Regions from separate parts of the Agrobacterium sp. NPDC089420 genome, predicted to be linked through region 4. Evidence: riboswitches for the same ligand, from Rfam matches in the RefSeq annotation. Region 4 holds a riboswitch; each other region holds the start of a gene.
The links. A riboswitch is a leader RNA that binds a small molecule or an ion and turns the genes downstream of it on or off. The one in region 4 is predicted to bind cobalamin.

Region 1 (7,365 bases), on a different contig from region 4:
TCTACAGGGCACAGGAAGGCCGGCGCGGGCTTGAACTGCACCATCTCTTCGTGCGCGACGGCCATCGCGGCCACGGCACGGGCCAGCATCTGGTGTCACGCGCCCGCGATATCGCCAAGCGGCTGGGTTGCGACTATCTTTCCGTCAGCGCCACGACCGGCAATGTGGCGGCGCATCGTTTCTACGAAAACATGGATTTCGCGCCGCGTCCGGTCACAGGCATGCGCTACATGCAGTCGATTGCCTGACCGAAACCGACGGAGACGGCCATGACACGGATCGCCATTGCGCTGGCGCAGGATTTTGCGGACTGGGAACCGGCGCTGCTTGCGGCGGCGGCACGCAGCTATCTCGGCGTCGAGATCGTTCATGCCACCCCGGACGGGCGGCCGGTAACCTCGATGGGCGGGCTGAATGTGACGCCCGACGCCTCCTATGACGCGCTCGATCCCGTTGATTTCGATGCGCTCGTCATTCCCGGCGGTCTCAGCTGGGAAAAGGGCACGGCCGCCGATCTTGGCGGGCTGGTCAAGCGGTTTCGCGAAAAGGACCGGCTGGTTGCCGGCATCTGCGCGGCGGCAAGCGCGCTGGCGGGCACCGGTATCCTGAACCATGTAGCCCATACCGGCAATTCGCTCGCCTCACACAAGGCCTATCCGGCCTATCGTGGCGACGGCCTTTATCGCGACCAGCCGAAGGCGGTCAGCGACGGCGGCGTCATCACGGCCGCCGGCAGTGCGCCGGTCAGCTTTGCGGTAGAAATTCTGAAAAACCTCGGCCTCTTTGGTCCGGAAGCCGAGTCGGAACTTCAGGTTTTTGCGGCGGAGCATCGGTGAGGCGGACCGGCCTTTGCCGTCTTTAATATGCTCTCTCCGTCATTCCGGCCTTGAGCCGGAATCCAGCCGACGCGCGTCTGCGCGGCGAAAAGAGTCTTTTCAGCCCAAGGACTTGGGCTGACTGGATCCCGGCTCAAGGCCGGGATGACGGAGGTGAGAACAGCGATGACTACCGCCGATCAAGCACCCGGCACACACGCGCCGCAAACTCCGGCTCCTCGCCGGCAATCGCACGGCGAATATCGCGGCTGTTCAAATGCAGGCTGCGGCCGGCGGGCAAATTCGAACGTTTGATCTTGCCGAGCGCCGCAGCGATAAAAGCAGCCTCGTGTTCATGAAAACAGGCGAGGGCCGCCTCGCGACCCGGTGTTGCCCCAAGAACAGCCTTGAAGGCAAGGCGGTGCACGGCGCAGAAAGCGCCGTGACCGGGAACGGCAAAACGCAGCGCATCGAGTTCCTCACTCCATTGCGCTGCGTCCTGCATGGTTTCAAGCCTGCTGGAAGCGCTTCAGGAAAAACGCGCTCAACGTACCGATCAGCGCCCAGAAAACGAAGCTGGTGATGGTGGCGGCAACGATGAACTGTCGCTCCAGCGGCAGCGGCGCCAGCGCATGTTCGCCTTCCGGCGGCAATGGCGCGCCCACCACATGCGGCGCGACGATCAACACCAGAGCCAGAATGATGGCCCAGGGTTCGCGGCGAAACGCGATCAGCGCAATGCCGCCCGCGGTTGCGGCGACCGTCGAGAGCCACCAGATCTGCCGCGCCTCAAGGGCTGCAGCCGGGCTGCCCGGCAATTCCGGCGGCAGGCCGATCATCGGCGCCAGCATGACGGCGGCGAAACCGGCGACACCCCACAGAAGACCCTCGCGCCAGCCGGCATCGGCGCCGCGCAGCGAGATGAGGCCGGTCAGCACCAGCGCATAGCCGATGGCGGTCAGCACATTGGCGGCAACGGTATAGGCGGTGCGCTCGAAGCCATCGGCCGGAGCCCAGGCCTCGTCATTATGCTCATGGGCAGGAGCCGCAGCACCGGGCGCCGTCGCATCGTGACTGTGGGCCGCTTCGCCGCCGGCGCTTTCATAGGTTTCCGCCTGAAGGATGAGCGGCGTGGTGCCGAAAGCCTGCATGGCCGAGACGGCGAAACCGCCGACGATGCCGACGAGAACGGCGGTAAAGACGATATTGCGAAAAAACGACATGCCGCGCCCCTCAATGGCAGGGGAAGGCATTGGCATGACGCGTGTCATGCGCGGCATTGTGAACGGCTTCCACATGCGAAAAGCCGACAAAACCGACGACGAACAGGCCCAGCACGATCGCCGTCAACGATTGCGCGACGCTGGCTGTTTTTGCGGAAACGGCGGCATTGGCCGTATTCTGCTGGATTGACATGGTGACCCCTCTCCCGGCGCGACCCCGCGCCATAAGATGCGGCCGAATGGCCGGAGCCACGAGACCACATGCGATACACTTCACCACGGGGATACGAGACTGACACAGGGGCATCGAACCGACGGCCCTGACATTCCGCTCTTCCGGACACCCCGCCGGCATGGACATTTCCGTGATGGCAGGTCTCCTGGCTTGCGGGTCAAAACCTGAAACGCCTTCCCGGTATCGCCCTCGTCTTATTGGAAACCTCGGTTTCCGACGGGATGGCTTGCCAGTGGCATTTCGTTTCAGGCTCTCCGCTCACAGTTGCGGGGGCAGCCACGAATGAGGATTCTCCCTATCGTGTTCCCTTTTCACCTTCCGGAACGTCCGGAAGGAACCATCACAAGGTTGTTATCCGCCGGGCGCGAACGGGAGTCAATGGCACGGTTGGTTTGATCTGCTGGCGGGGGCCGTTGGGCCGCCGTGCTCTCGTCCGTCATCCTCGGGCCTGTCCCGAGGGTTCAATCACGTATCTTACAGTCGATCGGTTGCAGATGCTCGGGACAGGCCAGAGCATGACGTGGAGCGCGTGGCGAGTGCAACTCAGCCATGCCCTTTTATCGCGACGGTATCGCCTTCAGATAGGCAGCAATCGCATTGCGGTCTTCCGCCGTCAGATGCGCCATGTTCTGCTGCACCTTGACCATGGAGCCGCCGACGCTGTCGAATTCCGGGGTGAAGCCGGTTTCCAGATAGCCGGCAATATCGGCCGTCGTCCAGGCGCCGATGCTGTCGGAGCCGGGCGTGATGTCGGGAATACGGCCCTCGCCTTCCGGGTTGGGGCCGCCGGCCAGCCACTTGTCGTTCAGGAAACCGCCAAGCGCATCACGCGGCGTGTGGCACTCGCCGCAATGGCCCGGCCCTTCCACCAGATATTGGCCGCGCAGCAATTCGGCATTGGCGTTGGCAAGTTCAACGCGGGCCGGCGCCGCCGTGTCGAAATAGAGGAATTTCCAGCCGCCCAGCGCCATGCGCAGGTTGAACGGGAACGGCAGGTCGTGATCCGGCGCGTCGTTCTGGCTGGCCGGCAGGGTTTTCAGATAACCGAAGAGGTCGTTGACATCCTTCTGCGTCATGCGCGCATAAGAAGCGTAGGGGAAGGACGGATAAAGATGTTCGCCGTTCTTTCCCACCCCGCGCGTCATGGCATCGCCGAATTCCGCCAGCGTCCAGCCGCCGATACCGTGCTGCGGATCGGAGGAAATATTGGGCACATGGAAGGTGCCGAAGGGGCTTTTGAGCGCCTGTCCGCCGGCGAGCGTCAACAGCGCATCGCCGGTGGCATCCGGCGCGGCATGACAGCTTGCGCAGCCGCCCGCCCAGAACAGCGTTTCGCCATTGGCCAGATCCGGCTCGCCGAGGCTCACCCAATGGCTGGGGGCCTGGCGCTCGGGCGCCGTGACCCAGGTGAAAATTCCGTAGCCCGCAATGGCCGCGACCACGGCCCCGCCCAGAAGCTTCGTCCAAATGGAGGACATACTCCTCTCCCCATTCTCACCCGACCTGACCAGGTGTCTTTCGAAAAGAAAAACGCCGCCGGGAAGCGGCGTTTTGACATTCGCGATTTATTTCTTCAGACGATAGGTCTGGTGGCAGGTACCGCAATCGGCGCCAAGCGTCTGCATGGCGGTGGTGACGCCCGCCTGGTCGGTGGGGAGATTGGCAAGAACCGTGTCGGCATCGGCGCCGAGCTTGGCCGCCTTGGCCTTGAAGTCGTCGAAATTTTCCCAGATGGCGGGAGCGGCGGCGCTGCCGGTCTCGGTGCCGGCGGGGAACTGGTCGGGGAAAGCCTTGGCATTGGTGCTGATGGTCGTCACGGCGGCTTTCACGGCTTCGGCATCGAAGGGCTTCTGGCCCTTGGAGATGGCGGCAAGCGCCCCCATGGAGCCGCCGATCTGCTTCATCATGCCTTCACGCTTTTCGACTTCGCCGGCAGCATAGACCGCTCCGGCGCAAAGACAGCCGAAAAGCATGGCCGCCGCGATGGTTTTCAGTTTCATAAACTCTCTCCTTGATTCCGGCCGGGGCCGGAGGCTTGATGGAACAGCGCGAGGATGCCCTGTCCGCAAGGCGAAAAGAAGTCACATTGCGGTGAATTTTATCGTGAAAACAGAAGTCTAGGACAGGGCCTCCCAAAGTGTCAGCAGGGCTGCGGCAACCAGCATGAAACCGGCGGCGCGGCCGATGAAGATGGTGGCGCCGGGCGAAGACACCAGCCATTGCCGACTTTTATCCGCCGTCAGCGCCAGCGCGCCATAGACGGCAAACTGCGTCGCCGCCACCATCACGCCCATGACCAGCCCCTGCATCCAGATCGGGCCATAGGCCGGTTTGAGGAATTGCGGATAGACGGCCATCATGAACAGATAGGCCTTCGGGTTGGAGAGGCAGGTCAGCACCGCCCGCCAGAACGCCGTTCTCACCGAAGCGCCCGCCTGCGCCTCGCCGCCATTAACGACGATGGCGCTGCGCATCAGGCCGATGCCGATCCAGACCATATAGGCAGCCCCGGCAATCAGAAGCGGCAGGAACAGCGACGGCATCCAGGCGGCGAGCATGCCGACGCCGGCCGCGCCATAAAGCGAATGCACGATGCCGCCGGCGCTCATGCCGCTTGCAGCCGAGAGGCCGGTTTTCCTGCCGCCCGTCAGCGCGCTTGCCAGCACGAACAACATGTCCATGCCGGGCAGGATGATGATGCCGAACAGGACGAGAAAGAAAAGCCAGAGATTTTCGGCGTAACTCATGTCAGTATCTCCCCAGACGATCCATGACACATTCGGGAAAACCCCTGTTTCTCAATGTGTTTTTCCGTTTATAAGAAAACCCAACTGACAGCGTTATGTCAGTTGCCTGGCGGGGCCACAGGGAAAGGCGGCAATGCGCAAGGCATCGAGACTGTTCGAGATCATCCAGATCCTGCGGCTGGCGCGCCGGCCCGTTACCGCCCAGACGATTGCCGAAACGCTGGAGGTGACGGCACGTTCGGTCTATCGCGACATAGCCGCGCTTCAGACCATGCGCGTGCCCATCGAAGGCGAGCGCGGCGTCGGTTATATCCTGCGTCCCGGCTTCAGCCTGCCGCCGCTGATGTTTTCCATCGAGGAAACGGAGGCGATCGTGCTCGCACTCGCCATGGTCGACCGCATCGGCGATACCGAATTGCGGCGGGCGGCAAAAAAGGCCGGCGACAAGATCGTCGCCTCCCTGCCCGAACCGCTGTCGAAGACGCTCTGCGCCAATGCCCTGCACGCCTGGGGCATCATCGCGCCGGCGCCGGCGGGCGTCGATCTTGCCACGGTCAGGCGGGCGGTGCGCGACGAGGAACGGCTGGATATCGGCTATCGCGACGAAACCGGTGCGGAAACGCAACGGCGGATTCGCCCGATTGCGGTGATCTATTATTCGCAGACGGTGAACATCGTCGCCTGGTGCGAGCTGCGGCAGGCCATCCGCAACTTCCGCTCGGACCGGGTGCTGAGCTGCGAAACGACCGGCAGCTTCTTCAAGCTGGAAGGCGAGAAGCTGCGGCAAGTGTGGATGAGCGGCTGGCAAAGCAACCAGTTGGGAAACAGAACTCCGGAACGCGCGGCAGATTGAGCTGGCGGTGCGACGAGCACGAGATTTAGTGCAGCGCGCAGCCTCTGTTATGTGTCGGAGCACCCCTCTCTGCCCTCATTCCTGTGCTTGTCACAGGAATCCAGTCGACGCGCGTCTGCGCGGCGAGAGGACTCTTTTCAGCCCAAGGACTTGGGCTGGCTGGATTCCTGTGACAAGCACAGGAATGAGGGCTTCGAGAGAGGTCCGGCATCACAGCAAGGCAGCACTTCTACCGCAAATACTCCAGCACCCGATCCTCCTCGCGTCCAAAACCGCGAATGACGATCCGGTCCGCAAAGACATCGGCGATGGCGAAGGTGTTCTGGTCGGGCGTATCCACCATGCCCTTGAAATTCACGAAGTGGGTGGCGCCCAGCAGGCCGTAATTGCCCTCGTGATTATGGCCGTTGAACCATGCGGCGACCGACGGATGGCGGCCGAGGAGATCGAGGATGCGCGGCGCGTCCCACATGTTGTGGGCATTTTCCGGATAGACGGGATAATGGCACAGCACGATCACTTTTTCGCCCGCCGCATCCGCCTTTTCCAGAACAGTCCGCAACCATTCGAATTGCTCGTCGCTGAGCGAGGCGTTCCACTCCTGCGCATTGATCGCATCCGCATCCTTGAGACCCTTCAACCGGTCCTGCGCGATTGCGCGGCGCGGATCGCCGGGCGGCGGGGCAAAAAGGCTGACCTCGTTACCATCAAGCACCACGAAGCGGATATCCCCGATGGCGAAATCATGCCAGGGAGCGGACATGCCGAGACGGGCATGGATATCAGGCAGATGCTCGGCGGCGACAGCGAAGTCGTGATTGCCCGGCAGCAGCACCGAGCGGTGTCGAAGCCCATCGTAAACGGCAAGGATTGCATCGAAATTTTCAAAGCCGCGGTCGATGATGTCGCCGAGCGTCACCACGAAGGCGAGGTCTTCTCGGTTGAAGCTTTCTATCGCCTCCGAGAGCTTTTTCGGGCTTTCGGCGTAATAACGGCCCATATCCGGACGGGGATCGGCATCGGCATATTGGGGATCGGCGACGATGCCGAAGGAGAAGAGAGGGAAAGTTTTTTCAGTCATGATGCGCCGCGATAAACCCGGCTGATGACAGGCTTGTGACAAGTGGAGGCGCAGAAAGCAGAACACCCGGCGTAACCGCCGGGTGTTCGAAAATTCCGTTCCGCAGGCCTTACTTCACAGCGGCTTCGTAACGCTCCAGGACGTAGTCCCAGTCGATGAGGTTGTCGACGAAGGCTTCGAGGTACTTCGGACGCAGGTTGCGGTAGTCGATGTAGTAGGAGTGTTCCCATACGTCGACGCCGAGGATGGGATCAGCGCCATGAACCAGCGGGTTTTCGCCGTTCGGGGTCTTGGAGATTTCAAGCTTGCCGTTCTTGACCGAAACCCATGCCCAGCCGGAGCCGAACTGGGTGGTGCCGGCAGCGATGAAATCGGCCTTGAACTTGTCGTAACCGCCGAGATCGGAGGCGA
Region 2 (7,365 bases), on a different contig from region 4:
CGAAATTGCCGCCAGCCATCGTGTCGTTCCTTTTGTGTTCTCTTTTGTGTTCCATGTCCAAGCCTGGCGAAATCATCAGTCGCAAACGTCGAATACGGTATTGAGTGTCGCAACCGTGATGGCGATTGCGATGCCGGGCCAGATCATCAGGCTCGGATGATCGAAGATGAAAACGCGATATTCGAACAGCATCGAGCCCCAGTCCGGCTTCGACGGATCGGCGCCAAGCCCGATGAAGGCCAGCGAGGCATAGGCGGTGACGGCAAAACCAGTCTGGTTTCCGGTGTGGGTCACCATCAGCGGCAGGATATTCGGCAGAAGATGCCGCAAGACCATCCGCAACGGCGGAACGCCCAGCGCCTGCGCCGCGTGCACGAAGGGTTGTCCAAGCACACGCCGGCTGAGGGAATGGGCAAGCAGGGCGGTCGGGCCGATGCCGGCAAGCCCAAGCGCCAGCCCGGCCGTCATCGGCGTCAGGCCAAAAATCGCCGCCGCCGTCAGGGCGATGATGAGCGTCGGAACGGTGATGAAGAATTCGCAACAGCGCAATACCGCCCTCTCCTGCCAGCCGCCCAGCACCGCGGCGCCGGCGCCAAGCAAGGTGCCGCCGGTAAAGGCGATGGCGCCAACCGACAGAAGCACGAGCGCGGTGCGCCACCCGCCCGCCATGAGACGCGAAAGAAGATCGCGGCCAAGATGATCGGTCCCCAGCAGATGCTGCAGCGTCATGCCGGAATGACGGGCGAGAATATCCACGGCATCCGGATCATATGGTTGCCAGACGGCGCTCAGGAGCAGGAAAAGCGCCAGGGCGGCGAGTGCGAAATACCGGACCATCAGGCGAGCCGCGGATCGAGAAGGCGCTGAAACAGCTGCACGATCAGGTTCATGACAAGCAGCCACAACGCGATGACCATCACATAGGCCTGCAGCACCATCTGGTCTCGCACCGCGATGCTCTGCACGAGGAACTGGCTGATGCCGGGAAGGTTGAAGAGGATTTCCATGGTCGCCGTCGAGCCGATGACCCACCCCGCCTCCGAACGCACCGCCGAAAGCAGGGCGTAAAATGCGCCGCGATGCGCGTGGCGCCAGAGCGCCTGGCGGTGTGAAAGCCCTTTGGCGAGAGCGGTGCGAAAATATGGCTGCCGCGTGGTCTCGATCATGTCGCGACGGTAGATGCGCGCAAACACGGCGGCCGAATGTGAGGCGATGAGAAGGACGGGCAGAACGATGGCGGTAATGTCGGTTGCGAAGGGACGGATCCAGCGCAGCTGGACGCCGAGAACCCAGAGCAGCACAAGCCCCAGCCAGAAACCGGGAACAGCCTGCACGAAGACCGAAAATGCCCGGCTGGCACGATCGGCAATGCCGCCCGGCCGCGCCGCGGCGCTGAAGCCGAGCGGCACGGCGACGGCGATGGCGACGAGCAGGCCGGAAACGCCAAGCAGGAGCGATATGGGCAGGCGGTCGCGAAACTCCGCAAAAACGGCTTCACCGGTACGGAACGATCGGCCCCAGTCGCCGGCGACGAAATCCGCAAGCCAATGCAGATAGCGCAGGATGAGCGGACGATCGAGGCCCCACCCTGCCCTCAGCGCCGCAATGGTTTCACTCGTGGCTGTCAGGTTCCAGACCCGAATGGCGATCTGCACCGGATCGGCGGGCATCCATGCGATGAGCGTGAAGGATGCGAATGAAAGCGCAATCATTCCCAACACGGAATAGAGGCCGAACCGGAGCAATTGCATCGAGCCTATTTCGCCTCGCCGATATCGGCCCGCAGGACGTAGTAATCGGAGCCCCAGGGTTCGTAATTCTGCAGCCGTTTCGAAAGGCCGACATACCACACCGGCGAGACCAGGAAGGATGCGGGAACGTCGGTAAACAGCTTCGCCTGCGCATCAAGGGCGATCGTGGCACGTTCACCGGCGTCGCCCGCCGTCGCGAAACGGTCGAGAATGGCATCGAATTCAGGCGAGGCGTATTTTGCATAATTGAGTGAGGCGTCGCTGCGCAGCATAGAATTGAGGAAAAACGCCGGGTCTCCGTTCGGGGCGGTATGCTGCGCCCAGAGCGCGATGTCGAACTCGCCGGCCGCAGCCACGTCCTGAATATTTTCCACGACCTTGGTATCGAGTTCGACGCCAATTCTGGCAAGCTGCGCCTTGACCACCGGCAGCATGGTCACGAGGTCCGGGCGCTGCGGATAGGTAATGGCGAGAAGGCGTAGCGGTGTGCCATCCTTCTCACGCTTCCCGGCCCCGTTTTTCGCCCAGCCGGCTTCGTCGAGAAGCGCGTCGGCTTTCGCAAGATCGGTCTGCCGCTGCTCCTTGCCGGCAAAGGGGAAATAGGCGGCATAAGCGCCTGTGGCCGGTTCGCCGCCATTGATGGCGGCCGCCAGTTCCTTGCGGTCGAAGCCGAGATCGAGCGCCTGGCGCACCCGCACGTCGCTGGTCACTGGCCTTCTCGTGTTCAGAAAGGCGAGATATTGATAACCGACCGGGAACGATTTGATCGTCAGATCCGGATTGGCTTTAAGGCGGCTGACGACTTCGGACGGCAGACCGAAGGCAAGATCCAGTTCGCCGGCTTCCAGTGCCAGTGTCATGCTTTGCGCATCGCCGAATCTGCGAAAATCAACCGGAGAACGCGAATTCGCGCCGGCAAAATGGGTGTTCGGCGTGAGCGTCAGCGATGTGTCCGCCTTGAAATCCGCAATCTGATACGGCCCGGTGAACAGGGCTTTCCCATCGGTTGCAGGCTTGTAGGCGATCAGCGGCCATTCCGCAAAAAGCGCCTGGAGAAAGGCCACCGGCTTTTCCGTCGTGATCATCAGCGTCAGGTCGTCGGCCGCCTTGAAATCCAGCTTTCCGCCCGTTGCGAGCGCCGCCTTGTTGGTCGCAAATGTATGATCGAAACCGGCGGCAAGGGCAGCCGCCGTCACAGGCGAACCATCGGAGAAGGCGCGGCCCGGTTTCAGTGTCACTTTCCAGTTGAGATCACCGGTGCGTTCCGCTTTTTCGGCAAGACCGGGCACAAGCCGCCCTTGCCGGTCGACGGTGAAGAGGTTTTCACCCACGCCATGGCTGACGAGCGCCCAGCCGTTCGATCCCTTCGCCGGGTCGAGACCGCTCGTGATATAGGTGGCGCCGACGCGCAATGGTTCGGTGGCGAGAGCGCTGGCGCCCACGCCCGTGATCAAGGCCGCAAGCCCGGCCGCGGCCAGACGTGAAAAGCTCTTTGCCGACATTCTATTTCCTCTCATTTTATTGGGGCAGATTGCGAAGCCGCTGTTTGCGGCCGGTCGGGTGATAGGCGAAATCTTCAACGACGCGGCCACCCAGCAGGTGTTCGGCAACGATACGGTCGACAGCCTCCTCCGTGACGCCGCCATAATAGGTGCCCTCGGGAAAGACCTGCAGGACAGGCGCAAGGTTGCAGGGGCCAAGACAGGTGGACTTGGCGGTCATGGTGCCCTCACCCGTGACCCGAAGCTTCTGCCGTTCCTGCTGGTTGCGCAGATGGCCCCAGATCGCATCCGCACCCGCCGAATTGCACGGACCACCCTGGCAGACAAGCACGCGACGCTTCTGTGCCGGCACCAGAGACCCCTCGCCGGCGGACCGGAGCGACGCCGGAAGATCAAGCGGCTGCGCCGTTTCGGCAAGATCTTGAAGCAGGCGCGCCATCAGGCTGCTCGATGTGGGGCTTGCCGTGACCGAAAGGGATGGCCATGGCCTGACATCGCCTGCCCGCCATCGTTTCAGTGTCTTCGTCATCCAGTTGTGAAAGCTCGGCTCCAGCGGCAGCATCAGCGAAATGATCAGGATATGGCCGACACCCTCATCGATCAGCGCAAACAGCGCTTCGCGGAGTGACGGCGTTCCCTGCTCCGTGAAGGCGATGCGAACGGTCTGCGCGCCGCAAAGCCCCTCGGCCTGCACCGCCAGACGCTGCATGTCCTGATGCGGCGCGGCGGCAAAGGCCGATTTGGCGACAAGCAGCACGGCGTCAGGCGCAGCTCTCCGGTATTGGGTTGGGTCGGTCCTGTCTGTCACATTGCCTCATTCACGAGGCGGCGTCGAAAATGACAGGGTCTCCGGCAAGAAACCGGACACAGCCATCATTCCCATGGCACCCCCCGACCACGGAATTACTTGATGTCAGGCAGGTCTCCTGGCTTGCGGGTCGAGGCCGTCTCACCTGTCTTCCCGGCATTGCTGCCAGTGACATCGTTGGCGATCGGCTCACCGCTTACAGTTGCGGGACAGCTCCGGATTTCAACCGGATTCCCTCTTAGCTTCCGCAGGGTGGCGGAAGAACCATGACGGAGCGACCCTACACTGCCGCCGGTTACTGTCAACCGCCTGCATGGGTAGTCTGAATTCTGCGCAACAGATCCTTGCAGATTTGTAACGTTATAAAGTAACGTTAAGCATGAGACATGGGAGGCCGTCAAGGCTCTCTTTCATGAAACTGGCCGCAAGACCGCTGGTAATCAGCTGTCGGATGTCTGTGGCTCACGTCTCCGAGCGACAGGCGCCGGGAACCTCGCCTTTTGCCATTGTCAGATAATCGACCACGGCGCGGGCATGCACGGGAAGTCCGGCGAAACTTCGCGCGCAGATCAGAAGATGCCGGCTTGCCCAGACATCGGAGATCGCGACGGTGCTGAAGGGCAATTCAGCCTGATATCTCAGGGCGTAAACCTCCGGCACGATGGCAAGCCCGACACCGCTGCTGACCATGGCGCAGATATCCTCGAAACTATCCAGACGGATGCGCAATTTGAACGGCCGGCCCTCGCGCGCCGCATGGATTGCCAGATGCCCCTGAAGCGCGCTTTCCGCCGGCAGCCCGACAAAAGGCTCGTCGAGAAGTTCCACGAAAGCGACGGTAGTCCGGTCCGCGAAAGGATGGCTGGCGGGTGTGATCAGAACCAGCCGGTCGATCTCGAAAGGACGCGTTTCCAGCGTTCCCGTATCGGTCGTATCCGCCGCAATGCCGAGGTCGGCTTGCCCGGCGGCCACCGCCGCAACCACATCCGGGCTCTGGCGCTCCTCGAGGTCTATGTCGATCGTCGGATGATCCACGAGATATTGACGAAGCGCGGCGGGTAGATGCGCCATTGCCGCGCGGCCGGAAAATATGCGGATCTGCCCCCGCAATCCGCGCGCATAAAGCTGCAGATCACCCCTCATCTGCTCCATCTGCCCGAGAACGATGCGGGCGTGGTGGGCCAGCGCCTCCCCTGCCGGTGTCGCCCGGACACCGCGGGCGCCACGATCGAGAAGCGATACGCCGCTCATCTCCTCCATGCCGCGGATACGGGCGCTCGCCGAAGGCAAGGCCATGCCGGAGCGATCTGCCCCCTGCGTAATGCTCTCCGCCTCGACCACGTGAAGGAACAGACGGAGGTCGGTCAAGTCGAAGCGCATTCGCCCCCTCCAATCCGGACCCTTCGGATTCTCCTAAGGGCTCCCTTGTATCTTCCGCATTGTGCGAAGTCACGGATCGCGATCATTGTCGCCACAGTTTTATTGACCCGGAACAACAATCCATGGATGCCTCAGAAGCCCTCCTCCGCGCCATCGCCTTCAGATTGATGTTGCTTGTCCTCGCTGTTTTTGCCGCAAGGGCGCTTCCCGACAACAGACCGGCCATTGACACAACCGTGACGGCGGCGGTCGCTTACGGATCCCTATCTTCGGACCGCGCCATCACGGCTGACGCGATCTTGCACGACTAGAAGCCGGGTGCGGCTGCGCAACGCGAAATCAAACCAGCTTCGCATCGTAAAGCCGCTCCATGAAACCGCGCGGCGCCACCGTTCGTGAAATTTCGGCCAGCGGAAATCCGCTTCCGGCCAATGGCAGAAAACCTTTCTCGAAGGCATAGTCGAGATAACGCATCATCAGCATCACGTCGCATTCGTGGCAGCTTATTCCGGTTCCGGCGAGTGCTTGGCGGGCATTGCTGGTGTCGTATCTGGCGCTGTCACGCACATAGTCGGCATTGCCCAGCATCGACAGAAGGTCGGTGAAGACCGAGCTGTAGGCCTTGCCTTCACGCAGCATCCGGCCCTGATTGAGCGCATCGAAATAATTGTCGCGCGACAGTTCCCGCACGACGTAGCCGCAATCGCGCACCTGTTCCACCAGCGTATTCCAGTCGATCGGCCTCGGATTGACGAGATTGAAGGTGCGGCGATTGTGGGCGCGCCAGTTCATGGCGAGGTGAAGGCTCGCCCGCGCCACATAATCGACCGGCGTAATGTCGAAATCCTCGTCCGATGCGAAGGTGAAGCCGGTTTCCACGATGGCGCGCACGGCTTCGTAATAGATTCCCTTCACCTTTGTCTGTGTCAGCGGATAACGACCGGTGCGGCTGTCGCCCCAGATATTGCCCGGCCGCACGATGATGAAATCCAGCCCCTTTTGCCCGGCGGCATGCATCAGCTTTTCCGACTCGAATTTGGAGCGTTCGTAGTCCATGTCGGGAAAACGCTGACCCACATCGAGCGCATCCTCAAGCAGCGTGAACTCTTCATGCAGCTTGTCGCCGATCACGCTGAAGCTCGATGTGTGCATCAGCGGAATGTTACCCTCTAGGCAAAACTCCGCCATATTGGCCGAACCGCCGACATTGACGGGCGCGATCTTGCCGTAGGAGGCGATGAGGTTCACATTGGCCGCGCAATGCAGCGCAAGATCGACCCTGGCGGCAAGATCATGCCACACCTGCCGTTGCAGGCCGAGCTGCGATCTGGACACGTCGCCGAGAACCGGCACGATGCGCGCGGCGGCTTCGCCCTTGAGACTGCGCTCCTCGTCGTAGCAGAACAGGACGCTCTCGATCTTGCCCATCGCCTCCGCCGTATCGGCGGCGCGTACGAGGCAATGAACCGTGGCCTTCGTCGTGCTCAGCACCTCCTGCAGCAGGCGCCCGCCCATGACGCCCGTCGCCCCGGTCAGCAGGATATTTTCCACGCCGTTATGATAAGTCATTGCCGATCTCCGTTCAAAGCGTTCCGACCCGCATGCCGCCATCCATCGGGATCACCGCGGCATTGAGATAATTGGTTTTGCAGGTGGCCAGGAAAGTGACGACTTCCGCCACGTCTTCCGGCGTGCCCCATCGCCCGACCGGCACGATCGAGCGCACGAGACGTTCATCGGCCACCGTGTCGTTAATGCCCTCCTGCTCGAAGGGTTTGGACATGTTGGTCTTGCAGATGCCCGGCGCGATTGCCGTGACGCTGATATTGAACTGTCCGAGTTCCTGCGCCCAGGATTCCGAGGCCTTGATGAGACCGGCCTTGGAGGCGGCGTAGGCCGCCCCGCCGCCGGCTCCCCAGATCCC
Region 3 (7,365 bases), on a different contig from region 4:
CGGCGGCAAAGCGCGGTCATTGTCATGAGGCCGAGAGTTCTTTTCGGACGATTTCCGCGCCTGCGCTCAAGGCCTGCAGCTTGCCTCTCGCTACCCGGCGAGACAGGGGGGCCATGCCGCAGTTGGTGCATGGGCAAAGCTTGTCGGCATCTACAAATTGAAGGGCTTTTCGCAGCGTGGCGGCCACTTCCTCCGGCGTTTCAATGGTATTGCTTGCGACATCGATGGCCCCAACCATCACTTTCTTGCCTCGAACAAGTTCGATGAGATCCATTGGAACGTGAGAGTTGTGGCATTCCAGCGAAATCATGCCAATGCTGGATTTCTGCAGCTTGGGGAAAGATTCCTCATATTGCCGCCACTCGGATCCCAACGTCTTTTTCCAGTCCGTGTTGGCCTTGATGCCGTAACCATAGCAAATATGCACGGCGGTTTCGCATTTGAGCCCTTCGATCGCCTTTTCCAGTGTGGCGACACCCCAGTCATTCACCTCGTCGAAGAAGACATTGAATGCGGGTTCGTCGAACTGGATGATATCGACACCGGCAGCCTCCAGTTCCCGGGCCTCCTGATTGAGAATTCCGGCGAATTCCCAGGCCAGCTTTTCGCGGCTCTTATAGTGGTCGTCATAGAGCGTATCGATCATGGTCATCGGACCCGGCAGAGCCCATTTGATGGGCTGCTTGGTCTGCTGACGCAGAAACCTGGCGTCTTCGACAAAAACCGATTTTGGGCGAGACACGGCGCCGACGACGGTCGGAACGCTGGCATCATAGCGATCCCGAATTCTCACCGTCTCGCGTTTTTCAAAATCGACCCCGTCGAGGTGCTCGATGAATGTCGTGACAAAATGCTGGCGCGTCTGCTCGCCATCGCTGACGATATCGATGCCTGCCTGTCGTTGATCGTCCAGCGATAGGCGCAGCGCATCCTGCTTGCCCTCGATCAATTCCTCATCCTGCAATTTCCAGGGGGACCAGAGTTTCTCGGGCTGCGCAAGCCAGGAGGGCTTCGGCAAGCTGCCGGCGGTTGAGGTAGGCAACAGTCTTTTCATGAAAGGCGACCTTATGCTTTCGGTTCGTCAAAGAAGGGAGGGGGAAGACCACTGTTCGAGAATGGTCCTGTAGGGTTTGATGAAGTGCTCCTCAGCGAACCTTCCCTGTTCAACGGCCAGCCGGCTACGTTCTTCGCGGTCATAGACGACGCGAGTGAGGGAGTAATCCGAGTGCTTCAGATTTGGCTGATAACAAGCGCCCGCTGCCGAATTGGCATTGTAGATCTCCGGCCGGTAGATCTTTTGAAACGTCTCCATCGTGCTGATGGTGCTGATGAGTTCGAGATTGGTGTAATCACCGGGAAGATCGCCGAGAAAATAGAAGGCCAAAGGTGCTACGCTGTCCGCAGGCATGAAATAGCGAACCCGTAGTCCCATTTTCTGGAAATAACGATCGGTAGAAGACAATTCATTCTGCTGGTACTCAACGCCCAATACCGGATGCCGATTGGCAGTTCGACGGTATGTCTTGCTGCTTGAGGCGCTCAGGCAAATGACGGGCGGCTTGGCAAAATGCTTTCTGTAAGCATCCGAGCTCAGGAAGCTCTTAAACAGGTTCCCGTGCAGGTCGCCGAAATTGACCGGAATACTGAATTCCGGTCGGTTCTCGTTGTGCGCCGGCAGCACGACACTGAAGTCGTAATCGCGGACATAGGAGGAAAAATTATTCCCCGCGATACCCTCGATGCGTTCATTTCTCTCGCGATCAACGATATTCGTCCTCAATATTTCAATCAACGGGAAAGCGTCATCATTGCCGCCCGCACCCATCCTCATCTCGACCGAAATGATGTCGAGTTCGACGGAATAGCGATCCGCTTCGGGATTATCCCAATGCGCCAGGGCGTTGAAACGATTGTCGATCATTCTCAAGGCGTTGCGGAGGTTCTCCCGGCGGTTTTCCCCTCTCGCCAGATTGGCGAAATTCGTCGTGATCCGCGTATTGTCCGCGGGACGGTAATCTTCATTGAAGGGAATTATCCTGATATCAAAATTAAAGTCGCTATTCATCACGATCCGAACCTAACTATCCCAGACTGATCCCGAATTGAGGGTTCAGGGTAACTCGGACATTGGTTTCCATTACCTCAGCCGGGAGCCTTTGTGCTTTCAACGCCAAGAGCGATGGGCGCTTTATGCCTGACGCGTCGATCGAGTAACAATGGTATTATCTCACGCAAGCATGAGCCTCGTTCATGGTTGGGCGCGAATGTCGAAACCAAGCGGTATTGAAGTGACGGCCTGCCGGCAGACCGTCGCGACGATGCCCGGCGCCGGGCTGAAACATTGTCGGCTTTCAATTTCCTCACAATCGCATCCGTCGCATTCCCGTCATGGATGTCTTGACCATGTCGACGACATGCGACATTGGTTTGTCATCGTGGTTCTGCGGGCGAAAGTCCGGAGCTAAGAGGGAATTCGGTAGGGTTTCGTTTGAAGCCTGAAGCCGAAGCTGCCCCCGCAACTGTAAGCGGCGAGCGAAAGTCCATTCATGTCACTGAGGCGTGCCTCGGGAAGGCGGACGGAAGCAACGACCCGCAAGCCAGGAGACCTGCCGCGATAGATAACGTCCACGGGCGGGGTGTCCCGGAGTGCCGCTTTTGCGATTGGCGCTCGTGTGCCGTCGTCTCTGCGTCATGCCGCTGCCCGGCCGCAACCTGATGGCAGTTCCGATGACACGTAGAGATGCGACCGACCGTTATGAATCCACAACCCGGCTCATTGATATCGTCTTTCCCGGTGATACCAATCATCACGGAACCCTGTTCGGAGGAACGGGCCTCGCCCTCATGGACCGCGTCGCCTTCATTGCGGCGACCCGGTTCGGGCGGACGCCCTTCGTGACAGCCTCCTGCGAACGTATCGATTTCCGGCAGCCGGCACGCGTCGGCCATATCATCGAATTCACGGCGAGGCCCGTCAAGGCCGGACGCCGTTCCCTGACGGTCGAGGTCGACATGGTGGCGGAAACCATTATCGGTCACCAGCGACATATCTGTACGCGCGGCATCTTCCATATGGTCGCGATACCGCAGGGTGAGGGCGCCGCGCACTATGCCTTGCCCGAACTCGTTCCCGAGGAAGCGCCGGAACGGAATGATGCCGTTGCCATGGTCGAGATCGTCTTTCCGGATCAGGCAAACGGCGCCGGCCGGATGTTCGGGGGCGAAGCGATCGCCTATATGACCAAAGCCGCCTTCGTTGCAGCTTCGCGCTACGCCGGCAGGCTGGTGGTGCTGGCCTCATCCGAGCGCATCGATTTCGCAAGGTCTATCGGGATCGGCGAAATTGTCGAGGCGAGGGCACGTGTCAGTCGCGTGGGCCGCAGTTCCCTGTCGATCGAGACAAAACTCTGGTCCGAACACCTTCTGACGGGCGAGAGGCACATTACCGCCACCGGGCACTTCACAATGGTTGCGGTCGATAAAGACCACCGGCCGGCCCCTATCCGCGACAACGCACCGGCAGAGGTCGTTTCCCCTGGCGAAGGAGGGGCATGACCGTGCTGGACAGGCAACATCTATCGATCCTGCGTGAAGTCGACCGCCTGGGCAGCCTGACGGCTGCGGCGGAGCGGCTGAATGTCTCCCAGTCCGCCCTCAGCCACACGATCCGCAAGCTGGAAGAACGCTATGGCGTGGCAATGTGGGAAAAGGACGGGCGCAACCTTCGTCTCACCGAGGCGGGCCGCTATATCCTGACGCTGGCGCAGCGTGTTCTGCCCCAGATCGAAAGGGCTGAGGATATCCTCTCGGATTATCGCCATGGCCAGCGCGGCTCGCTGAAGATCGGCATGGAGTGCCATCCTTGCCACCAGTGGCTGATGGGAGTGACGAAGCCCTATCTCGTGCAATGGCCGGATGTGGGCCTGGAACTGACGACGTCATTCGCCTTTGGCGGGGCGGCGGCATTGGCGGGATATGAGATCGACATCCTGATCACGCCCGATCCGATCGAGACGCCCGGCATCCACTATCTGCCGGTGTTCGATTACGAACTGGTGCTTGCCGTTCCGGTCGATCATCCGCTGACGCTGAAACGCCATGCCGAACCGGCGGACCTGCTGGAGGAGACGCTGTTCACCTATCCGGTGCCGCCGGAGAGGCTGGATGTGTTCACGCAGTTCCTGGTGCCCGCCAACTGCAGACCGCGCTACCACCGGAATGTCGAGACGACGGAAATGATGCTCCAGCTCGTGGCGGCGGGCCGCGGCGTCAGCGCCATTCCGGACTGGCTGGTGCGCCGGGAGGCGGCGGTGCTTGGTGTCCGGCCTGTCCGCATCGGTGGGAGCGGAATCCAGAAAAGCATCCATCTGGGCTTGAGAGACGGCGACGACTCTGTTGACTTTATCGCCGGATTTTTGACGACGTCACGCCAGATATCGGCCTGATGCGGCGGCAGAAGCTGCCGACGGCGGCAGAATGCTTCAAAAAGGCCGGCCCCTGCCGTCAGCTATCTGCCGATATTCCCCTGTAGAGCCAGTTCCAGGTCCTGTCGAAATACAGATCGACGGACTGCCTTGTATCAAATTCGGCGCTGCCCATCATTGCTGACGAGGTAGGCAATGCAACGAGACAGTGGATGAGATGGTTGGCGATCAGGCTCGCATCCCCGGTTGCCGTCATGCCCGCCTCCTGCGCTGTCTTCACGGCATCCACGAGCCGGCCCATGATCGGATCGGGCTGCGGCGGGATCGCTCCTTTTTTTTCGAACACGACCGCTTCGCTGAAGGTGATGCGCTTCAGCGCAATGAGGTCCGGCTCCATGTTGATATGCAGCAGTTCCCGCAGCAGCGTCCGCAGGCGTTCCAGCGCGTCGCCCTCCGCCATCGGCAAATTTCCCAGCCGTGCCACCGCCCGGCCGTGAGCGTGCTCCACCACGGCCTCGAACAGCGCGACTTTCGAGGGAAAACGGCGATACACCGTATCCTTGCCCGCGCCACACTGCGAAGCGACCTGCTCCATGGACGTGCCGGCAAAACCGCGCGTCGCAAAGAGCGTGGTCGCAGCGTCGATTATCCTTTCCGCTGCGGCGTTCTGTTCCGCCTTCAGGGGACGACCTACCCGCGCTGTTGCGTTCGTTCTTTCCGACACCAGATTCCTCCGCATTTGCCCGTGCCCGGCCTGTTTGAAGACGCCAAACAGGATTGCCAACATAAAAGTTGACCAAAGCCTTCATATTAACTGGACAGGACGGTCCCGTTTGATTTATTCACTCTAGCAGATTTCCCAAGCTTCGACCATGGGGGCGAATTCGTGAAGCAAGGTCTTTCCTTTAAAAACATACTGACGGCCACAACCTTTCTGGCGGCGACCCATGCCCTGGCTCAGGAGCAGGGCACGCAATTGGAAACAATCGTCGTGCAGGGCAATGCCGGCGCGACTGGAACATCTGCGACGATCGCCGCCAAGTCCACGCGGTCGGCAACCAAGACCGGGGCGCCTTTGGCGGAAACACCGCAATCCGTTACGGTCATAACGCGCAAGCAGATCGACGACCAGAACCCGCAAACGGTCGGTGAAGCGCTGCGTTACACGGCGGGTGTGTTATCCGACCGGGACTCGAATTCACGTTACGATTCGGTGTTTCTGCGTGGCTTCGGCGCATTCGGCACGGCGACCAGCTATGTGAACTATCTGGATGGCTTGAAACTTCAACGGGGGCAGGCCTTTGCGACACCGTCCATCGATCCCTTCCTCCTGGATCGCATCGATGTCCTGAAGGGGCCGGCAGCGCTTCTTTATGGCCAGGTAAGCCCCGGCGGCCTTGTCAATCAGGTCAGCCGCAAACCATCGAGCGTGCAATCGAACGAGGTGAGGCTTGAAGTCGGGACCGATGGCAGGGTCCAGAGCGGTCTTTATTCCACCGGGCCGGTCACGACGGATGGAACATGGCAATATGGTATCGGCATTGTTGGCCGCTCCTCCGGCACGCGCTATGACGATGTGGATGAAAAGCGTTTCGGCATTGCGCCATCTCTCAAATGGCAGCCGGACGAGGATACCTCGCTTGTTCTTTCCGGCTACTATCAGCGGGATCCGGAAGGCGGTTATTTCAACTCGCTTTATCCGACGTTTCTGGCGCCCGCGGGTTATGCCGGTTTCCTCAGGCGGGACCTCAATGTCGGGGATCCGAACTACGACTCGTTCAGACGTACCCAGTATGGCGTCGGTTACGAGTTCGAGCACAGCTTCGATGACCAGCTGACCGTCCGCTCCAATTTTCGATATTCCGGCGTGGATACCGATATGCGTTCGCTCCAGATGAACGGGCCGATGTCCGCAACGGGCATTATTCCCCGCTGGGCTGTCCATTCCATCGAGGACGCCGAAGGCTTTTCCTTCGACAACCAGGCTGAATTCAAGTTCGAAACCGGCGCCATCGGTCATACGCTTCTTGCCGGCCTCGACATCCAGCGCTCAAGCAGCAGCTGGGAATATCTGCTGGGCGGTGCGACGCCGCTTGATGTGGAAAATCCCGTCTACGGCCGGCCGGTCGGCCCGTTCATGACGGCAGTCGACAACGATCAGTCGCTTCGCCAGACGGGCATCTATCTTCAGGACCAGATCGAGATCGGCGGGCTGCGCGGCGTTTTCGGCGTGCGGCACGACTGGACCCGCCAGGACACTGACAATTTCCTTGCCGGCACGTCTGCGAAAATATCCGACAGCGCGACAAGCTATCGCGCCGGCCTGCTTTATCTTTTCGACAACGGCATAGCGCCTTATGTCAGTTATTCCACCTCGTTCGAACCTTCCACCAGCGTGGGGGCCAATGGCAGCCCGTTCAAGCCGACGGAAGCGCAGCAATATGAAGTGGGCGTCAAATACCAGCCGTCAGGGCTGGACGCCATCTTCACGCTCTCCGCTTTCGATATTCGCCAGCAGAATGTGGTCTATTACAATGCCTCATCCGGCTTCAACGAACAGCAGGGCGAGATTCATTCCCGCGGGCTGGAATTCGAGGCGAGAGGAAACCTCACCGGCAATCTCGAGCTGATCGCCGCGATTTCCCTGCTCGACACGGAGGTTTCCGAGTCCGGCATCACATCGATCATAGGCAACCGCCCGCAGGCCGTGCCGCGTTACTACGGTTCCCTCTGGGCGAACTACACCGTCTCGTCCGGAGCGCTGGAAGGCCTGAGCGTCGGCGGCGGCGTGCGTTTCGTCGGCTCCAGCTACAGTAACGACACCAATACGGTGAAAGCCGATGGCTATACCCTGCTCGATGCCGCGCTTCGTTATGATTTCGGAGCAACGAACCCGAGCCTCAAGGGGCTGCAGGCAACACTGAACGTGACCAACCTGCTC
Region 4 (7,365 bases):
CCGTTTCGATGAAGGCTTCATCAACGACGACCAGACCGCCCTTGCGGCCTATCGTCCGGGCGAGCGTCAATAAAGCTTCGCGATCCGTGATGCGACCATCGGGATTGTTGGGATTGACCACCACCGCATAGCCGCAAGCCGACAGGCCGTCGAAGTTTTCCACTTCGGCGACGGCAAGCCCCGCCATGCGGGCGGTGCGCGCATGTTCCGCATAGGCGGGTGAAAGCACGGCACCGTTTTGGGCTCCACGCTGGATGGCGATCTGCGCCAGAAGAGGCATCAGCATCTGGGTGCCGGGAGAGAGCGCCACATGGCCCGCGGAAGGCGCGCCGAAGTGGTCTGCCGCCAGTCGTTTCAGTTCATCGGCGGCACCAGGTTCCGGCAGGCGGGCGAATGCGCTGGCAGGAACGGGCGAATGCGGATAGGAGTGCGGGTTGATCCCGGTCGAAAGGTCGATCCATGGTTCAGGCGCTTCCGGAAATACCAGGCGCGCCTTGCCGAGATTGCCGCCGTGACGGATCGCAGCCTGCGCCATTTCTGATACTGTTTCGCCCATGTTCTTTGCTCTCGCTTTTCTGTCGCTCGTGATCGAACGCCTGACCGGCTATCCGGACTGGCTGTTCAAACGCATCGGCCATCCCGTTACCTGGATTGGTTCGCTTATCGCGCTCATGGACAAAAAATGGAACCGGGAGAGTGCGTCATTTTCAAAGCGCAAGGTAGCGGGCGTGGCGGCGCTTTCTGTTTTCGTCGGGTTGACCGTGATTTTCGCGTGGTCTGCGCAATCGATTCTGCTTCTCTTGCCCTTCGGCCTGTTGCCGGTGGCGGTCCTTGGCGCTTCGCTTCCGGCGCAGAAAAGTCTGGAGCAGCATGTGGAGGCCGTCGCCATGGCTTTGGAACGCGAAGGGTTAGAAGGCGGACGCAGGGCGGTTTCGATGATCGTCGGGCGCGATCCGCAAAAACTGGACGAAGCGGCAATCTGCCGGGCGGCGATCGAAAGCCTGGCCGAGAACTTCTCCGATGGCATCGTTGCCCCTGCCTTCTGGTTGGGAATGCTGGGTCTGCCAGGCGGTGCGGCTTACAAGGCGATCAATACGGCCGACAGCATGATCGGCCATCGTTCGCCGCGCCATGAGGCCTTCGGCTGGGCATCGGCGCGGCTGGACGATCTGGTCAATCTGCCGGCCTCGAGGCTCAGTGGCGGTCTTTTCGTCCTCGCTGCGTTTTTTGTAAAGGGTGCGTCGCCCAAACGGGCCATTGCCGCGATCCGCCGCGATGCGCGCCACCACCGTTCTCCCAATGCCGGCTGGCCGGAGGCGGCATTGGCCGGCGCTCTCGGTTTCGCGCTTGCCGGGCCGCGTTCTTATGGCGGCCAGATGATCGAGGCGCGTTTCATGGGCGAAGGTGGAAGGGCAACATTGGTTGCCGGCGATATTCGCACCGCGCTTCGCCTGGCGCGGACCGCCGACCTCCTGATGATTGGCCTGTTCGGACTTCTTGCAATCCTTATCGCGCTATAGAAAGCAGCCTGTCGAGATCGAGGTGCTCTTCCATATGCGCCGCAAGACGGTCGAGGACGGCCTCCACCTGCTGATCGTAGTTCAGGTCCGTGCCCTGCCCGCCGAGACGCTGCAGCCATGCGCCGCGCTGGCGGTCATCCGCGAAAAGACCGTGAATATAGGTTCCGAAGATGCGGCCGTCTGGAGAAACGGCGCCGTCTGCATGTCCGTCAATCGTCGAAAATGGCAGGTTGCCTGTGGTGCAGGTGGTTTCACCGACATGCATTTCATAGCCGGATAAATCAACACCGTCGAAACTCCGGCCCCGCACGGAAACGAGCCGCTTGTCACCGGTCAAAACCGTTTCGACATCCAGCAGGCCGAGCCCGTCAACGGTAGACGGCGGCCCTTCGATGCCGTCGGGATCGGCAACGGCTGTTCCAAGCATCTGGTATCCGCCGCAGAGGCCGAGAACGTAGCCGCCGCGCCGGGCATGGGCCTTGATATCGATGTCCAGCCCCCCCTCCTTCAGCACGGCAAGATCAGCGATGGTCGATTTCGAGCCGCAAAGCAGGACCAGCCGGCAATCGGCGGGAATGGTTTGACCCGGCCTTATGCGGATCAGCTCCACATCCGGTTCCATGTCCAATGGATCGAGATCGTCGAAATTGGAAATATGCGGCAGGATCGGCACGGCGATGCGGATTTTTGCGCCGGGCTTCTGCTGGGCCGGACCGGAAAGCCCCAGCGCATCTTCCGCCGGCAGTTTGGCGGCATCGGAAAAATGCGGCAGAAGCCCGATGGATGCCCAATCGGTCTTTTCCGCAATTATCCGCATCCCGTCCGCAAACAGCGCCGGATCGCCGCGAAATCGGTTGACGATAAAACCTTCGATCATCGCTGCGTCATCGGCGTCGAGCACCGCCTTGGTGCCGACGAGGCTGGCGATGACGCCGCCGCGGTCGATATCGCCGATCAGGATGACGGGGGCATCGGCGGCGCGGGCAAAACCCATATTGGCGATGTCGTTGGCGCGCAGATTGATTTCCGAGGCGCTTCCCGCTCCTTCCACCAGGACAAGGTCGGCTTGTTGTTTCAGGTGCTTGAAGCTTTCGAGGACACGCGGCATCAGCCCGGCCTTCATGTGTTGATACTCGGCGGCTTTGGCGTTGCCGAGGATCTTGCCCTGCACCACCACCTGCGCGCCGGTCTCGCTCTGGGGTTTCAAGAGAACCGGGTTCATGTGCACAGAAAGCGTTACGCCTGCCGCCCGCGCCTGCAACGCCTGCGCCCGGCCTATCTCGCCGCCATCGGCGGTCACCGCCGCATTGTTCGACATGTTCTGCGGTTTGAACGGCATGACGGAGAAGCCGCGCCGCGTGAAGGCCCGGGCAAGCCCCGCGACCATCAGCGATTTGCCGACATCCGAGCCGGTTCCCTGAAACATCAGCACCCGTGCGGTCATGTCAGAATTCTATCCCGGCTTGAGCCTTCACGCCCGCCTTGAAGTGGTGTTTCACCAGCGTCATCTCCGTCACCATGTCGGCGACGTCGATGAGGGGTTGTTTGGCATTGCGGCCAGTGATGATGACATGCAGATCGGGCCTGCGGCGGACGAGCGTTTCGACGACCTCCTCCAGCGGCAGGTAATCGTAACGCAGTGCAATGTTCAACTCATCGAGGATCAGAAGGCCAATGGTCTCGTCGGCCATCAGGGTCCTTGCTTCTTCCCAGGCCTTAGCGGCTGCGGCGACATCGCGTTTCAGATCCTGCGTGTCCCAGGTGAAACCCTCGCCCATGGTGCGCCAGACGACCTTGTTGCCGAACAAAGTCAGCGCCTGCTGTTCGCCCGTCGACCATGCGCCCTTGATGAATTGCACGATCCCCACCCGCCGCCCGGTGCCGAGCATGCGCAGCGCAAGGCCGAAAGCGGCGGTGGACTTGCCCTTGCCGGGGCCGGTATTGATCATCAGCAGGCCTTTCTCGATGGTTTTTGCCGCAACTTCGGCATCCTGCACCGACTTGCGGTTGACCATTTTCTGCCGGTGGCGTTCGGCTTCGTTGTCGCTGATGTCGCGTGTCATCGCATGTTCCTTCTCATCCAGCGGCGCGGGGCCGTACGGCGCCGCCATTCGGAGCGGCGACTATACCCAATTTGCCGCACCCGGCAATGCGCGGGGGGACAGGGCGCGGCATTGACCCTTACGCCCGTTCAGCCTAAGGGTAAGTCACTGACGGTCTTTTCCCGGCAACGGGAAAAGCTAAGAGGGAACACGGTTCCAACCCGATTACCGGGTCACTCCGTGGCTGCCCCCGCAACTGTGAGCGGTAAGCCCGCACCGTAAAGCCACTGGACCTGCGCGATGGTTCGGGAAGGCGGTGTCAGGGTGTAGAGCCGCGAGCCAGGAGACCTGCCGTTTCAGGAAAACGTCTGCCGGGCGGGGTGCTCCGGTCAGTCGGTCAGATCGAACATCCGGTTTGCGCCTGTCCGCATGCCGTTTTCGATATCCGCACCCCCGAGATTTTTTTGCAAGGCGCGGGAAACGATACGGTTTGGATATTTCAGCGGCATCTTCATGTGCAGGCGGAAACGCGCGGGACGAAACGGCGTCCGGCGTGACCGTCTTCGTTTGCAGAAGCTGTCGTGATGAAGCCGATCCCAATGCCGAACCGCGCCCCGGTTCCCGTCTCGCCGATGCCGTGATCGCAAAAGCGGAAGAAGCACGCGTCGTCGTCCGTTCCGTCAATTGCCTTGCCAATTGCAAGCGCGGCCTCAGCGCCGTGCTGCGCAGTGCCAATGGCTGGTCCTATGTTTTCGGCGGGCTGAACCCCGGTGACGCGGAAGATTTGTTGACCGGCGCACGGCTGCTGGCTGCTGCCCCCGATGGCCTGATGCCCTGGCGCGGCCGCCCCGAACCACTGAAGCGCGGCATGGTGGCGCGCGTTCCCCCATTCGATTTTACCGAGGAGAAATTATGAGCACCCTTCTGGACCGCGTTCCCTGCACGATTGTTACCGGCTTTCTGGGGGCGGGAAAAACCACGTTGCTGCGCGGACTTCTCGAAAAGCTGGACGGCAAGCGGCTCGCCATCATCGTCAACGAATTCGGTGATATCGGCATCGATGGGGAAATTCTCAAAGGCTGCGGCATCGAGAGCTGCCCGGAAGAAAACATCGTCGAACTGGCCAATGGCTGCATCTGCTGCACGGTGGCGGATGATTTCCAGCCCGCCATCGAACAAATCCTCAGCCGCCGGCCGAAGGTGGAGCATATCCTCATCGAGACATCCGGCCTTGCCCTGCCGAAGCCGCTGGTGCAGGCCTTCCAGTGGCCGGCGATCAAGAGCCGTGTGACGGTGGACGCGGTGGTCGCCGTGGTGGATGGCGCCACCCTTGCAGAGGGGCAGGTTGCCCACGACATGGAAGCGCTGGCCGCCCAACGGGTCAATGACGAGGCGCTCGATCATGACGATCCGGTTGAAGAGGTTTTCGAAGACCAGGTGGCCTGCGCAGATCTTATCGTGCTGACCAAGGGCGACCTTCTGGATGATGCCGGCCTCGACAGGGCGAAGGCGCATGTGCTCGATCATTTGCCGAGGGCTGCGAAGATCGTCGTCGCGTCGAATGGCGCCATCGATCCCGCGGTGCTGATCGGCCTTGGCCTTGCGGTGGAAGAGGATATCGAAAACCGCCGTACCCACCATGATGGCGCGTTCGACCATGAACACGACGATTTCGACAGCTTCGTCATCGACCTGCCGGCCGTCACCGATCCGGAAGCGCTGGCGCTTCGTATCGCCGAGACGGCGGCTGCCGAAAATGTGCTGCGCATCAAGGGTTTCATCGAGGTCTCCGCCAAGCCCATGCGCCTACAGGTGCAGGCGGTCGGCAGCCGCGTCAACCATTATTACGACCGTCCCTGGGCGGCGGGCGAGGAGCGCCGCAGTCGTCTCGTCATCATCGGTGAAAAAGGCATCAATCGTGAAAAAATCGAACAGATGCTGGCTGCCTGACCCATGCATATCCTGGCCACCACATCCTCGTCTCTGGACGATCTGATCGAGCCGGTTGATCTCAACCAGCCCCGATCGGATGTGGTGATGCTGTCTTTTTCGGCAAGCGATCTTGCCGGGCTTGAGCGGGCGTGGCGGCGGGAGGGAAATACCCTCCCGTCTTTGTCCGCCGCCAACCTTTCCGAGCTTCGGCATCCCATGTCGGTCGATCTGTGGATCGAAAAGACGGCGGCGCACGCGCGGGTTATTGTTATCCGGATTCTCGGTGGGGCGGAGCGCTGGCGTTACGGCGTCGATCAGCTCGCCATTCTGGCGCGGCGGCGCGGTATCAAGCTTGTGCTCTTGCCGGGTGAATGCAGCGAAAGAGATGAAAAGCTCGAAACGGCCTCCACCGTGGACACGTCGACGCTGACCTCCATCCTCTCCTTATTCCGGGAGGGCGGACAGGAAAACATGGGGCGTCTTGCCGCCGGCCTGGCTGTTTTGGCAGGCGGCGGAAAATGGCCTGATACAGAGGCCGAACCTCTGTCGAAAGCAGGCTTTTATCGACCGGATCTGGGTGTCGTGGCGCGGGACGAGGCTTGTGCCGGTTTTCTTGCAGGCGCACCCGTTCTGCCCATTCTCTTTTATCGGTCCATGCTTCTGGCGGCGGATGCCGCGCCTGTCGATGCGCTGTTTCACGCACTATCTGCGCGCGGTTTTGCGCCGTTGCCGATTTTTGTCAGCGGTCTGAAGGATGGGGAAGCCATCCGTTTCCTCGAAACCGTGCTTCCCGATCTTCAGCCCGGTGCCATCATCGCCGCGACGGCCTTTGCCAGCCAGATCGATGATGGCGGCAAGACTCTGTTCGACCGCGTCGGCGTTCCCGTTTTTCAGGTGGTGATGGCAACCACCCGGCGCGACGGCTGGGCGGACAATGCACGCGGGCTCAATCCGTCCGATCTTGCGATGCATGTCGTCTTGCCCGAGTTGGACGGCCGGCTTCTCGCCGGTGCGATTTCGTTCAAACAGCCACGGCTGGATGGCGGCGCCAGCCTCCTGAATGTGCCGGAGGCGGACCGTGTCGAACAGGTGGCAAACCGTATCGCGGCATTCCTGCGCCTGAAACAGGCTTCGAAACAGGATCGGCGGATCGTCATTCTGATGCCGGACTATCCCGGGGCGGCGCCGGGGCGCACCGGTTATGCCGTTGGTCTCGATGTACCGCAAAGCGTGCTTGAAATGCTGCGCGATCTTGCCGATGCCGGCTATGTGGTAGAGGATATTCCGCAAACGGCGCGAGCGCTGCTCAATCGTGTCGAGCAGCAGAATGCGGTGATTGATCTTTCCGGCTATCATGATTTTCTCGCAGCTTTGCCGGATGCCGCTGCGGCTGGCTTGTATGCGACATGGGGAGCGCCGGAAAGTGACGAAGCGCTCGCCGGTGGCGCATTCCATTTTCGTGCCGCCCGTTTTGGCCAGATCGTCGTGGCGCTCGCGCCGGATCGGGGAAGCAATGAAGATCGCCGGGTAGATTACCACGATCCTGCCCTGCCGCCGCGCCACGCTCTCGTCGCCTTCGGCGCTTGGATGCAGAAGGTCGCGCAGGCGCATGCCATCGTGCATGTCGGTGCGCATGGCACGCTGGAATGGTTGCCGGGCAAGACGGTGGCGCTTTCTCGCGATTGTTTTCCGGAAATCGTCACCGGCTCGCTGCCGGTGATCTATCCGTTCATCGTCTCCAATCCCGGCGAGGCGGCGGTGGCCAAACGGCGCATCGCCGCGGTCACAATCGGCCATGTGCCGCCGGTGCTGGTGAATGCCGGGCTTTCGCCGGAGCAATTGGCGCTGGAACAGCTGGTCGATGAATATGC

Region 1: another riboswitch for cobalamin. It lies ahead of ACI2KA_RS08320 (CbtB domain-containing protein); the one in region 4 lies ahead of ACI2KA_RS11370 (DUF1636 family protein).
Region 2: another riboswitch for cobalamin. It lies ahead of ACI2KA_RS14035 ((2Fe-2S) ferredoxin domain-containing protein); the one in region 4 lies ahead of ACI2KA_RS11370 (DUF1636 family protein).
Region 3: another riboswitch for cobalamin. It lies ahead of ACI2KA_RS13305 (acyl-CoA thioesterase); the one in region 4 lies ahead of ACI2KA_RS11370 (DUF1636 family protein).

The regions. Positions count from the first base shown of each region.
Region 1 covers NZ_JBJDMY010000004.1:315,618-322,982, reverse strand. Annotated here, with positions in the region: gene ACI2KA_RS08340 (GNAT family N-acetyltransferase) at 1-248, shown strand, start outside; gene ACI2KA_RS08335 (type 1 glutamine amidotransferase family protein) at 270-836, shown strand; gene ACI2KA_RS08330 (hypothetical protein) at 1,006-1,320, opposite strand; gene ACI2KA_RS08325 (CbtA family protein) at 1,325-2,038, opposite strand; gene ACI2KA_RS08320 (CbtB domain-containing protein) at 2,049-2,231, opposite strand; cobalamin riboswitch at 2,391-2,630, opposite strand; gene ACI2KA_RS08315 (c-type cytochrome) at 2,831-3,751, opposite strand; gene ACI2KA_RS08310 (c-type cytochrome) at 3,839-4,273, opposite strand; gene ACI2KA_RS08305 (LysE family translocator) at 4,391-5,020, opposite strand; gene ACI2KA_RS08300 (helix-turn-helix transcriptional regulator) at 5,154-5,873, shown strand; gene ACI2KA_RS08295 (metallophosphoesterase) at 6,103-6,954, opposite strand; gene ACI2KA_RS08290 (superoxide dismutase) at 7,064-7,365, opposite strand, start outside.
Region 2 covers NZ_JBJDMY010000007.1:299,959-307,323, reverse strand. Annotated here, with positions in the region: gene ACI2KA_RS14055 (methyltransferase domain-containing protein) at 1-19, opposite strand, end outside; gene ACI2KA_RS14050 (ABC transporter permease) at 76-837, opposite strand; gene ACI2KA_RS14045 (ABC transporter permease) at 837-1,751, opposite strand; gene ACI2KA_RS14040 (ABC transporter substrate-binding protein) at 1,757-3,253, opposite strand; gene ACI2KA_RS14035 ((2Fe-2S) ferredoxin domain-containing protein) at 3,270-4,061, opposite strand; cobalamin riboswitch at 4,153-4,345, opposite strand; gene ACI2KA_RS14030 (LysR family transcriptional regulator) at 4,524-5,441, opposite strand; gene ACI2KA_RS14025 (thioester reductase domain-containing protein) at 5,781-7,010, opposite strand; gene ACI2KA_RS14020 (SDR family NAD(P)-dependent oxidoreductase) at 7,024-7,365, opposite strand, start outside.
Region 3 covers NZ_JBJDMY010000007.1:133,214-140,578, forward strand. Annotated here, with positions in the region: gene ACI2KA_RS13295 (methionine synthase) at 23-1,054, opposite strand; gene ACI2KA_RS13300 (DUF1852 domain-containing protein) at 1,082-2,065, opposite strand; cobalamin riboswitch at 2,420-2,629, shown strand; gene ACI2KA_RS13305 (acyl-CoA thioesterase) at 2,728-3,555, shown strand; gene ACI2KA_RS13310 (LysR family transcriptional regulator) at 3,558-4,445, shown strand; gene ACI2KA_RS13315 (TetR/AcrR family transcriptional regulator) at 4,504-5,148, opposite strand; gene ACI2KA_RS13320 (TonB-dependent siderophore receptor) at 5,311-7,365, shown strand, end outside.
Region 4 covers NZ_JBJDMY010000006.1:84,282-91,646, forward strand. Annotated here, with positions in the region: gene cobD (threonine-phosphate decarboxylase CobD) at 1-556, opposite strand, end outside; gene cbiB (adenosylcobinamide-phosphate synthase CbiB) at 555-1,520, shown strand; gene ACI2KA_RS11360 (cobyric acid synthase) at 1,507-2,964, opposite strand; gene cobO (cob(I)yrinic acid a,c-diamide adenosyltransferase) at 2,966-3,583, opposite strand; cobalamin riboswitch at 3,718-3,933, shown strand; gene ACI2KA_RS11370 (DUF1636 family protein) at 4,053-4,478, shown strand; gene cobW (cobalamin biosynthesis protein CobW) at 4,475-5,512, shown strand; gene cobN (cobaltochelatase subunit CobN) at 5,516-7,365, shown strand, end outside.